One region of the Peribacillus sp. P4_B1 genome, then DNA from elsewhere that is predicted to be linked to it. Evidence: predicted binding sites of a transcription regulator. Region 1 holds the regulator's gene; each other region holds the start of a gene.
The links. The regulator LexA, encoded in region 1, represses DNA repair genes until DNA is damaged. The targets are predictions, from matches to a motif close to CGAACATATGTTCG.
Positions count from the first base shown of each region.

Region 2: addB (helicase-exonuclease AddAB subunit AddB) is a predicted target of LexA. The motif match lies at 1,281-1,294, and genes of this name have one in related genera.
Region 3: recA (recombinase RecA) is a predicted target of LexA. The motif match lies at 969-982, and genes of this name have one in related genera.
Region 4: AC1DVK_RS05960 (Y-family DNA polymerase) is a predicted target of LexA. The motif match lies at 858-871, and genes of this name have one in related genera.

Region 1 covers NZ_JBFUHM010000088.1:2,289-4,498, forward strand. The annotation lists gene AC1DVK_RS25550 (glucosaminidase domain-containing protein) at 1-298, shown strand, start outside; gene lexA (transcriptional repressor LexA) at 542-1,165, opposite strand; gene yneA (cell division suppressor protein YneA) at 1,321-1,632, shown strand; gene AC1DVK_RS25565 (YneB family resolvase-like protein) at 1,652-2,210, shown strand, end outside.
Region 2 covers NZ_JBFUHM010000024.1:3,594-5,803, forward strand. The annotation lists gene AC1DVK_RS14940 (TVP38/TMEM64 family protein) at 22-636, shown strand; gene lepB (signal peptidase I) at 670-1,233, shown strand; gene addB (helicase-exonuclease AddAB subunit AddB) at 1,424-2,210, shown strand, end outside.
Region 3 covers NZ_JBFUHM010000039.1:35,930-38,139, reverse strand. The annotation lists gene AC1DVK_RS19600 (competence/damage-inducible protein A) at 1-780, shown strand, start outside; gene recA (recombinase RecA) at 1,127-2,173, shown strand.
Region 4 covers NZ_JBFUHM010000007.1:98,812-101,021, reverse strand. The annotation lists gene AC1DVK_RS05960 (Y-family DNA polymerase) at 1-803, opposite strand, end outside; gene AC1DVK_RS05955 (C40 family peptidase) at 1,217-1,876, shown strand; gene AC1DVK_RS05950 (hypothetical protein) at 1,970-2,210, opposite strand, start outside.

The DNA of each region.
Region 1 (2,210 bases):
AAGTTTGTATACAGCCGTCATTGGAGAACAAGATTACAAAAAAGCACTCAAAGCAATATTCGATGCGGGTTACGCCTCGGATCCGAAATATATAGAAAAACTGGCGAACCTAATCGAAACAAGCGATTTAACTAAATATGATGAAAGCATCGAAGAGGTCTATCATATCGTCAAAAAAGGGGATTCCGTATCTGCGCTTGCAAAAGCATATGGTTCTACGCAAATGCAGATTCAACAGTGGAATGGATTGGTCGATCTTAACCTTATTAAAGTGAACCAAAGATTAAGAGTGAAATGAACATTTACAGGGAGCGGGGTTTTATCTCGCTCTTTATTAATTTTATGGTTTCATATTTTTCCTAAAGTACATATATCCAGAAAGCGATACCTTGCCTATCAACCGCCATAAATGAATAATGTTTTAATACTCCTATGAAAACACGCTTCTATTAAAAAAATATTTCAAACCTAGTCTTCCAAATGCATAATGATAGAATTTCGGACATAAATTAAACAAACAAAAAAAGCGCGTTTAGCGCTTTTAATGTATTTGTCTATATAAGCCTATTACTTTTCCAAGTATCGAAACATCTCTTAAAATAATTGGTTCCATATTTGAGTTCTCAGGCTGAAGCCTTATGTAATCCGGTTCCTTAAAGAATCGTTTTACAGTGGCTTCATCATCTTCCGTCATGGCCACGACGATATCTCCATTATTGGCACTGCTTTGTTGTTTCACGATGACATAATCTCCATCATGAATTCCTGCTTCAATCATACTTTCACCCATGATTTCTAGCATGAAAACATGGTCATCATGTGGAACCATGCTTTCGGGAAGCGGAAAGTATTCTTCTATGTTCTCAATTGCAGTTATCGGCATGCCCGCGGTTACTTTACCAAGTAACGGCACGTTCACGACACTAGCTTTGGGGATATTATTCGCTTCCTCCAAGTTCAGTATTTCAATGGCCCTCGGCTTGGTTGGGTCACGTCTTATCAGACCTTTACTTTCCAGGCGGGATAAATGTCCGTGTACTGTTGAACTTGATGCAAGTCCCACTGCTTCGCCAATCTCCCGGACGGAAGGTGGATACCCTTTTTGGCGGACCTCTTCTTTAATGAAATCAAGGATATCTTGCTGCCGTTTTGATAGTTTAGTCATATGTGCACCTCTTCTCCAATGTTCTTTGCCCCATTATAGCATGGCCCCCAATTCTATACAAACATAAGTTCGAATTTAGTTGTTGACTGAAACAAACGTTCGTATTATAATTTTGACATAACATACGAACGAACATTCGCTTTGGAGGGATATTTATGAAAAAAATATACAAAAATTATGTATATACGATTCTGTTAGCTGGATCAGTATTCATCTTTTCAATTTTATTCTCTTGTACATTGGACAATGATCAAAAAAAGGATTTCCTTTCTATAGAAGTAGGTGAAGGCGACACCCTATGGGGAATTGCCGAAAAATATGATGAAGCTGATTTGACAAAAAAAGAATTCATTGGTTGGATAGAAGAGCATAATGGAGTCAGGGCAGATTCGATTAAACCTGGTCAAGTCATTGTCATACCGGTTAAAGGGGAAGAACTTGTTCAGAATTTGGCAAGTCAGCAGTAAGCAGTGAAGGTAGGGTATTATGAAGGCAATAATCTATTGTAGGGTCAGCACAGAAAAAGAGTCACAGGAGACATCATTGGCAAGGCAGGAAGATGAATTAGTCAAATTGGCCGAAAAGTTGGATATGGAAGTTGTTTCCATAATAAAGGAACAGGAAAGCGGTTATGAGTTAAACCGGGATGGCATTTTTGACATGATCGAACTATTTAAAGCCAAAGAAGCCGAAGTTCTATTAATCCAGGACGAAACAAGACTAGGAAGAGGGAATGCCAAAATAGCCCTTTTCCATGTCATCCTTAAAGAAGACGTGAAAATCTATACGCTCTCACACGATGGGGAAATAGAGTTATCGGATTCGGATGCCATGGTCATCCAGATAGTCGGTATTGTAGAGGAATATCAAAGGAAATTACATAACTTAAAAATAAAACGCGGGATGATAAGAGCCGTTGAAAAAGGCTACCGCCCTCAAAACAATCTTCAGAACCAAAGGAATTCTACTGGAAGGGAACGTATGGAAATTCCCATTGAAGAGATTATTAAACTCCGGGCCAATGGATTGACATTTGCAGAAATCG
Region 2 (2,210 bases), on a different contig from region 1:
AGCATGTCGAGGGAGATAATTATGGATTTGGATACTATACGTGAGTGGTTTACACTTGATAATATATCGGCGCTCATTCAGCAATATCGCTCATTCGGTCCAATTCCCGGAATCTTACTGCCGATGTTGGAAGCTTTTTTGCCCTTTTTACCCTTAGTGGTGTTCGTGCTTGCAAATGCAACGGCTTTTGGTCTCTGGTGGGGATTTTTATTTTCTTGGATTGGTGCAGTAGCGGGGTCTTTTTTGATCTTTTTAGTTATTAGAAGATATGGTCAAATGAGGTTTTTTCGATTTTTGCAAAAACATAAGCAGGTGCAGAGGTTGATGGTTTGGGTGGAAAGCCATGGATTCGGTCCTTTGTTCATACTGCTCTGCTTCCCTTTTACACCGTCGGCCATCGTGAATATCGTGGCAGGACTTTCAAAGGTAAGTCCCTTGCAATATGGACTTGCAGTCGTTGGAGGGAAAGCGGTGATGATTTTTACGATCAGCTTCGTAGGTTACGATTTGGTATCCTTAATACATAAGCCTGTACGTACGATCATTATCGGGATTGTCATCTTTATCCTATGGTATGTGGGAAAAAGACTGGAAGTCCGATTAAATAAAAGCATGAAGAGAGAAGAAGGACAATAAATTAGTATATAAATGTAGTAGGGGTTGAACCAGATGGAAAAAACAAACAAGAATTCTTTGTCCGATTGGATAAAAGCAGCCATGATAGCTTTTGTTATTTACATCTTAATCCGTACATTTTTCTTTTCAAGCTATGATGTTGAAGGGGATTCGATGCAGCCGACTCTTGAAGACGGCAATAAACTTGTCGTGAATAAAATCCATTATCAGATTCAAGATATCAACCGTTTTGACATTATAGTTTTTCATGCGAATGCACAGGAAGATTATGTTAAGCGAGTTATAGGGATTGCAGGTGACCGCATTCGTTATAAAGATGATTGGCTTTACGTAAATGGTGAGAAAGTGGATGAGCCTTATCTTGAGAAATACAAGGAAGGTTTCCCGGGACAGGATTTTACGGGCGATTTTACATTAAAGGAATTGACGGGCATGACAACAGTCCCGGAGGGCAAGCTTTTTGTCATGGGTGACAATCGCCTTGAAAGTGCGGACAGCCGTCACTTTGGTTACATACCAGTTGATAATGTTGTCGGTAAAGTCGATGTTCGATATTGGCCGATCAAAGAGTTCAATTATAAATTTACAGGAGAATGATTGAGGAAGCCCGAAAATTATCAGGGCTTTTTCTTTTGGAGGAAACGCGAACGTACGATTGGTATTTTTTAAAGGGAAACGGTAAAATAATAGAATGTAAATCTAATTGGAAACAGAAACCTAGTCAAAAAGACGAAAGTATTTCTGGTATGATGGATCTAGATATTATGTTGTATAAGGGGGAAAAGAGATGTCACTCCGTTTTTTACTGGGAAGATCGGGTGCAGGGAAAACTTCGAATATATTGGGCGAAATTCGCACCAATTTGGCAGAAAATCCCGAAGGCAATCCAATTATCTACCTCGTTCCTGATCAGATGACGTTTCTATCTGAATATAAATTAATTAAAACACCAGGCCTTGCCGGAATGATCCGTACACAGGTTTTCAGTTTTAGCAGGCTTGCTTGGCGCGTTCTTCAGGAAACTGGGGGAATGAGCCGGCTCCATTTGAACAGCGTTGGCGTTAATATGTTGATAAGGAAAATCATGGAGGATAAAAAAGAAGAGTTAAAGATGTTTCGTCGATCTGCTGATAAGCAGGGGTTCATTGCACAGATGGAGCTTATGCTGGCTGAGTTCAAGCAGTATTGCATCAAACCGGATGACATTCAAAACTATTTGACCGAAACATCACCCTCCGGCAGCGGCATTCAGGATAAACTTCATGACCTTGAATTGGTCTATCAGGCGTTTGAGGATGAAATGGTTGGCAAATATTTAGATTCCGAAGACTATTTCACTTTGCTTATCGAGAAAATGTCTGAGTCTTCATATATAAGGAATGCGGATATCTATATCGATGGTTTTTATAGCTTGACGCCACAGGAATTGTTGATTGTGGAAGAAATGATGAAGCTGTGCAGGAGTGTAACGGTCTCGCTGACGTTAGATCAGCCCTACAGACAATATGCTCCGGATGATTTGCAATTGTTCAGGCAAACGGGAAATCTTTATCATAACCTTTATCAGGCTGGAT
Region 3 (2,210 bases), on a different contig from region 1:
CCGCCAAGTGAAATGGAGCCGATGTTTTTAAGTTATGGTTATGAATCGATCATGAATAAATTGGATAAGCACGAACGGATCGATTCCAAGGTTCTTCGGTTCTACGGGATAGGTGAAGCCGAACTGGAAACGGTTATTGAAGATCTTCTTGTCAATCAAACGAATCCGACAATTGCTCCTCTGGCAGCCGAAGGGGAAGTGACGTTAAGGATTACCGCTAAAGACTCATCCAAAGAAAAATGCGAAGAGCTTATTTTAGAATCGGAAAAAGAAATCCTTAGCCGGGTAGGTAAGTTCTATTATGGAAGTGATAATACTTCGCTAATAAAGGAACTTGTAAAAGAATTAACGGTCCGCAAACTTTCAATCGCGGCAGCCGAAAGCTTGACAGGTGGAATGTTCCAAGAACAGCTGACAACCATCCCGGGGGCCGGTAAAGTTTTCAAAGGCGGCATTGTCAGTTATACGAATGATGCAAAGTCAAATGTACTTGGCGTCAGTGATGATACCATCTCAGAGCACGGGGTGGTCAGCGGTGAGTGTGCAATGGAAATGGCCTCTAATGTCCGGAAAAAGCTCGATGCAGACGTAGGCATAAGCTTTACGGGTGTCGCAGGACCGGATGAACAGGAAGGCAAGCCTGTTGGTACAGTATTCATTGGCATTTCTTATCGGGATGGAAAGACTCATTTCAAAGAATTGAATCTTTCCGGAAGCAGGGCGCAGAACCGTATTCGCAGTGTGAAGTACGGCTGTCATTACCTGTTAAGGGATTTATAAACGCTGAAGCAGAGCTTTTTACGGCTCTGCTTTTTTATTTGGTTGAAAAAGTTTGTTTCTTGAAAAAACGGGGAAAAAGAAAAAAGTTAATTCAAAGAAAAAAGTTTTTAAAGTGAGTATGTGAATGGAAATGGGGATTTCCTCAAGATAAAATGGTTTTTTATAAAGAATATCCCGAAAGAAAAAAACGAATGAATGTTCGACTTTTTGCTTGGCAAAATAGTAAAAAGAGTATATAGTAAAGATAGGTTTTGAGACAGGATACAACCTTGATCTCAAATAATTGCTAACGTTAGAAAACCTTTAATCGGACAGCCGATTATTTGAATATAGAGGAGGAAATTGAGTGAGTGATCGTCAAGCGGCTTTAGATATGGCGTTAAAACAAATTGAAAAACAATTTGGTAAAGGTTCTATTATGAAACTTGGGGAACAGTCTGATCGAAGGATTTCAACGATTTCAAGCGGTTCTTTAGCATTGGACGTAGCATTGGGAGTAGGCGGATATCCAAGAGGTCGGGTCATTGAGATATATGGACCTGAAAGCTCCGGTAAAACGACTGTTGCATTACATGCTATTGCAGAAGTACAAAAGACTGGTGGCACGGCTGCATTCATTGATGCTGAGCATGCTCTAGATCCAGCATATTCAGAAAAACTTGGTGTGAATATTGATGAGCTACTGCTTTCACAGCCTGATACGGGTGAACAAGCCTTAGAGATCGCCGAAGCGTTAGTTCGAAGTGGAGCGGTAGATATCATAGTCATTGATTCGGTTGCCGCACTTGTTCCTAAAGCTGAAATCGAAGGTGAAATGGGAGATTCCCATATGGGTCTTCAAGCACGGATGATGTCTCAGGCACTTAGAAAACTGTCTGGTGCCATTAATAAATCAAACACCATTGCCATTTTCATTAACCAAGTCCGTGAAAAAATTGGTGTAATGTTTGGGAACCCAGAAACGACTCCGGGAGGCCGGGCATTGAAGTTCTATTCAACTGTTCGCCTGGAAGTGCGTCGTGCGGAACAATTAAAACAAGGTAATGAAATTGTCGGTAATAAAACTAAAATCAAAGTTGTAAAAAACAAGGTTGCCCCTCCATTCCGTCAAGCAGAAGTTGATATCATGTATGGTCAAGGGATTTCTCAGGAAGGTGAAATCATCGATATGGGTGCAGATCTTGATATCGTCCTTAAAAGCGGCTCATGGTACTCATATAATGAAGAGCGTGTCGGACAAGGCCGCGAAAATGCGAAGCTGTTCTTAAAAGAAAATCAGGATATCGCTCTGGAAATTTCTCAGAAAATCAGAGATCACTATAATCTTGATGGAGAACATGAATTGCCACCAGAGGAAAATGAAACAGAAGAACATTTTGAATTACTTGATTAATGGTAGGAAGAGGCCTAAGCTTGATAGCTTAGGCCTT
Region 4 (2,210 bases), on a different contig from region 1:
TCCCTTAGCAGGATTTGACTTTTGCCAAAGCTGACTTGCCCTTCGATGATTGTTGCCCCCATATCCGATAAATCGATTCCCCACGCATGGTGGTAAAGCTGATTGCCCATAATTCCGAACTTCGCTTCAAGTAATTCAAGATCATAATTGGCAAGCTGCCCGACCGTGAATATGCCCATTCCATGAAGGGTTTTTTCTACGCGCCTGCCGATTCCCCACATTTCACGAAGCGGGGCAATCGGCCAAAGTTTGTTCGGCACATCCTCATACTTCCATTCCGCAATCCCTTTATGCTTGGCTTCCAAATCAAGGCAAAGTTTTGCCATAAGCATGTTCGGACCAATTCCAATGGCACAGGGGAGCTGTAATTCCCGTTCGATTTCATCTTTTATCTTTTCAGCTATCACCTGGGCATCTCCCCATAAAGAAGCGGCACCATCGACTTTCACAAAACTTTCGTCCACACTATACACGTGAATCGCTTCTTTGGGCACATAACGGTTGAACAAGCGGGTGATTTCCGTCGAGACCCTTAAATAGGTCGCCATTTTGGGTTCAACGACGACAATCCTTGGATCATTCGGAATCTCAAACCTCCGCGAACCTGTCTTGATGCCAAATTCCTTCTTCATCTTTGGGGAAGCCGCAAGCACAACGCTCCCCGTCCTCTTCAAATCACCAACCACCGCCAGATAACAATCGAGTGGGTCCAGACCAAGCATAACCGCTGAACAGCTTGCATAAAAACTTTTCATATCGATACACATAATTGATTGTTTCGGCATTGACCCATAGTCCATCATTTCTTCACCCTAACAAGAATATACGTTCGCTTTTATTATATTCATAACTTTAACCGAATATACGTTCTTGTTCAATGGAAGTTTTCATACAATTTTCTACTTTTTAATGCAATTTCCTTTAAAAATATAACAAACCCTAAAAATGGATTAAATAACAATTTTAAACTGATTATCCATATAGTTTTTTAAAAACAGATCAATTAGGATCTTGAATAATCTCGAATGAATCAAAAGGCTTAGTTTTTTAAATCCCCCTCACTGCTTTCAACAGTCTTTCGTCCCTTTAATTTCAGTCTTACTACTCATTTTTTGTAATGAAACTGTAACCAAAATTATGTCTAATTGTCATAATGGTATTGTAGGATAATATTGTTAAGAATAAAAGAGAGATAGATAGAGAGGAAATGAACATTATGAAGAAATGGATCGCTTCAGCTGCTGTTGCATCTGCCATGATGCTAACCCCACTGCAAGCCTTTGCAAATATCGGAGATCAAACCCTCAGACCCGGAATGACACATAGCGATGTCAAACAACTACAACAACTTTTAAAAACCAAAGGTTATTTCACATATTCAGGTTCACTGACTACATATTACGGCACGTATTCCACATCTGCAGTAAAAAAATTCCAAAAAGCTAAAGGATTAACTGCCGACGGAATTGCTGGCCGAGGCACATTTAATGCGCTTGGTGTTTATAATGTCAATAATACAAGCCTAATCAGCTATGCAAAAACCTTAATCGGCAAACCCTACAAATGGGGCGGGACAACACCAACTGGATTCGACTGTTCAGGCTACATTTATTATGTATTCCAGAAATCACAAGGAATTACCTTACCACGTACAACATCATTGCTCTATTCAAATACAGGGTTAAAAGTATCTTCACCATCTAAAGGTGATCTTGTATTCTTTGATACTTCTTCTGGAAGAACAGGAGTATCACATGTTGGGATCTATATCGGAAATGGTCAATTCATTAGTGCTACATCTTCAAAAGGAATAGCCATCGCGGATATGGATAATACTTATTGGAAACCAAGATATTTAGGTGCGAAAACTTTATAAAATCCAGGACGTGAGCTCATTCTTGTGAGCGGATTCCCATAAAATAACCGGACAGAATTCATAAATGATTCAGTCCGGTTTTATTCATTTCTTTTATTTTATATATAGTATTTCATCCGTTAAATCCTCAACTGTCACCATGAATGAAAAATCTAAGTTGGAACGATTCATCATTTCGATATTATATACATGTTCTGAGGGCAAATGGCTGACCTCGAGAATCATGAATCGCTGACTTTCCGCTTTGCTGACATGATCGAGGGCAGCAGTGACCGCCCTTTGTTCGGCTAAGCTTTTTGCATCCGTCAAAACAAGAATCAATTCCGCTTCCGCT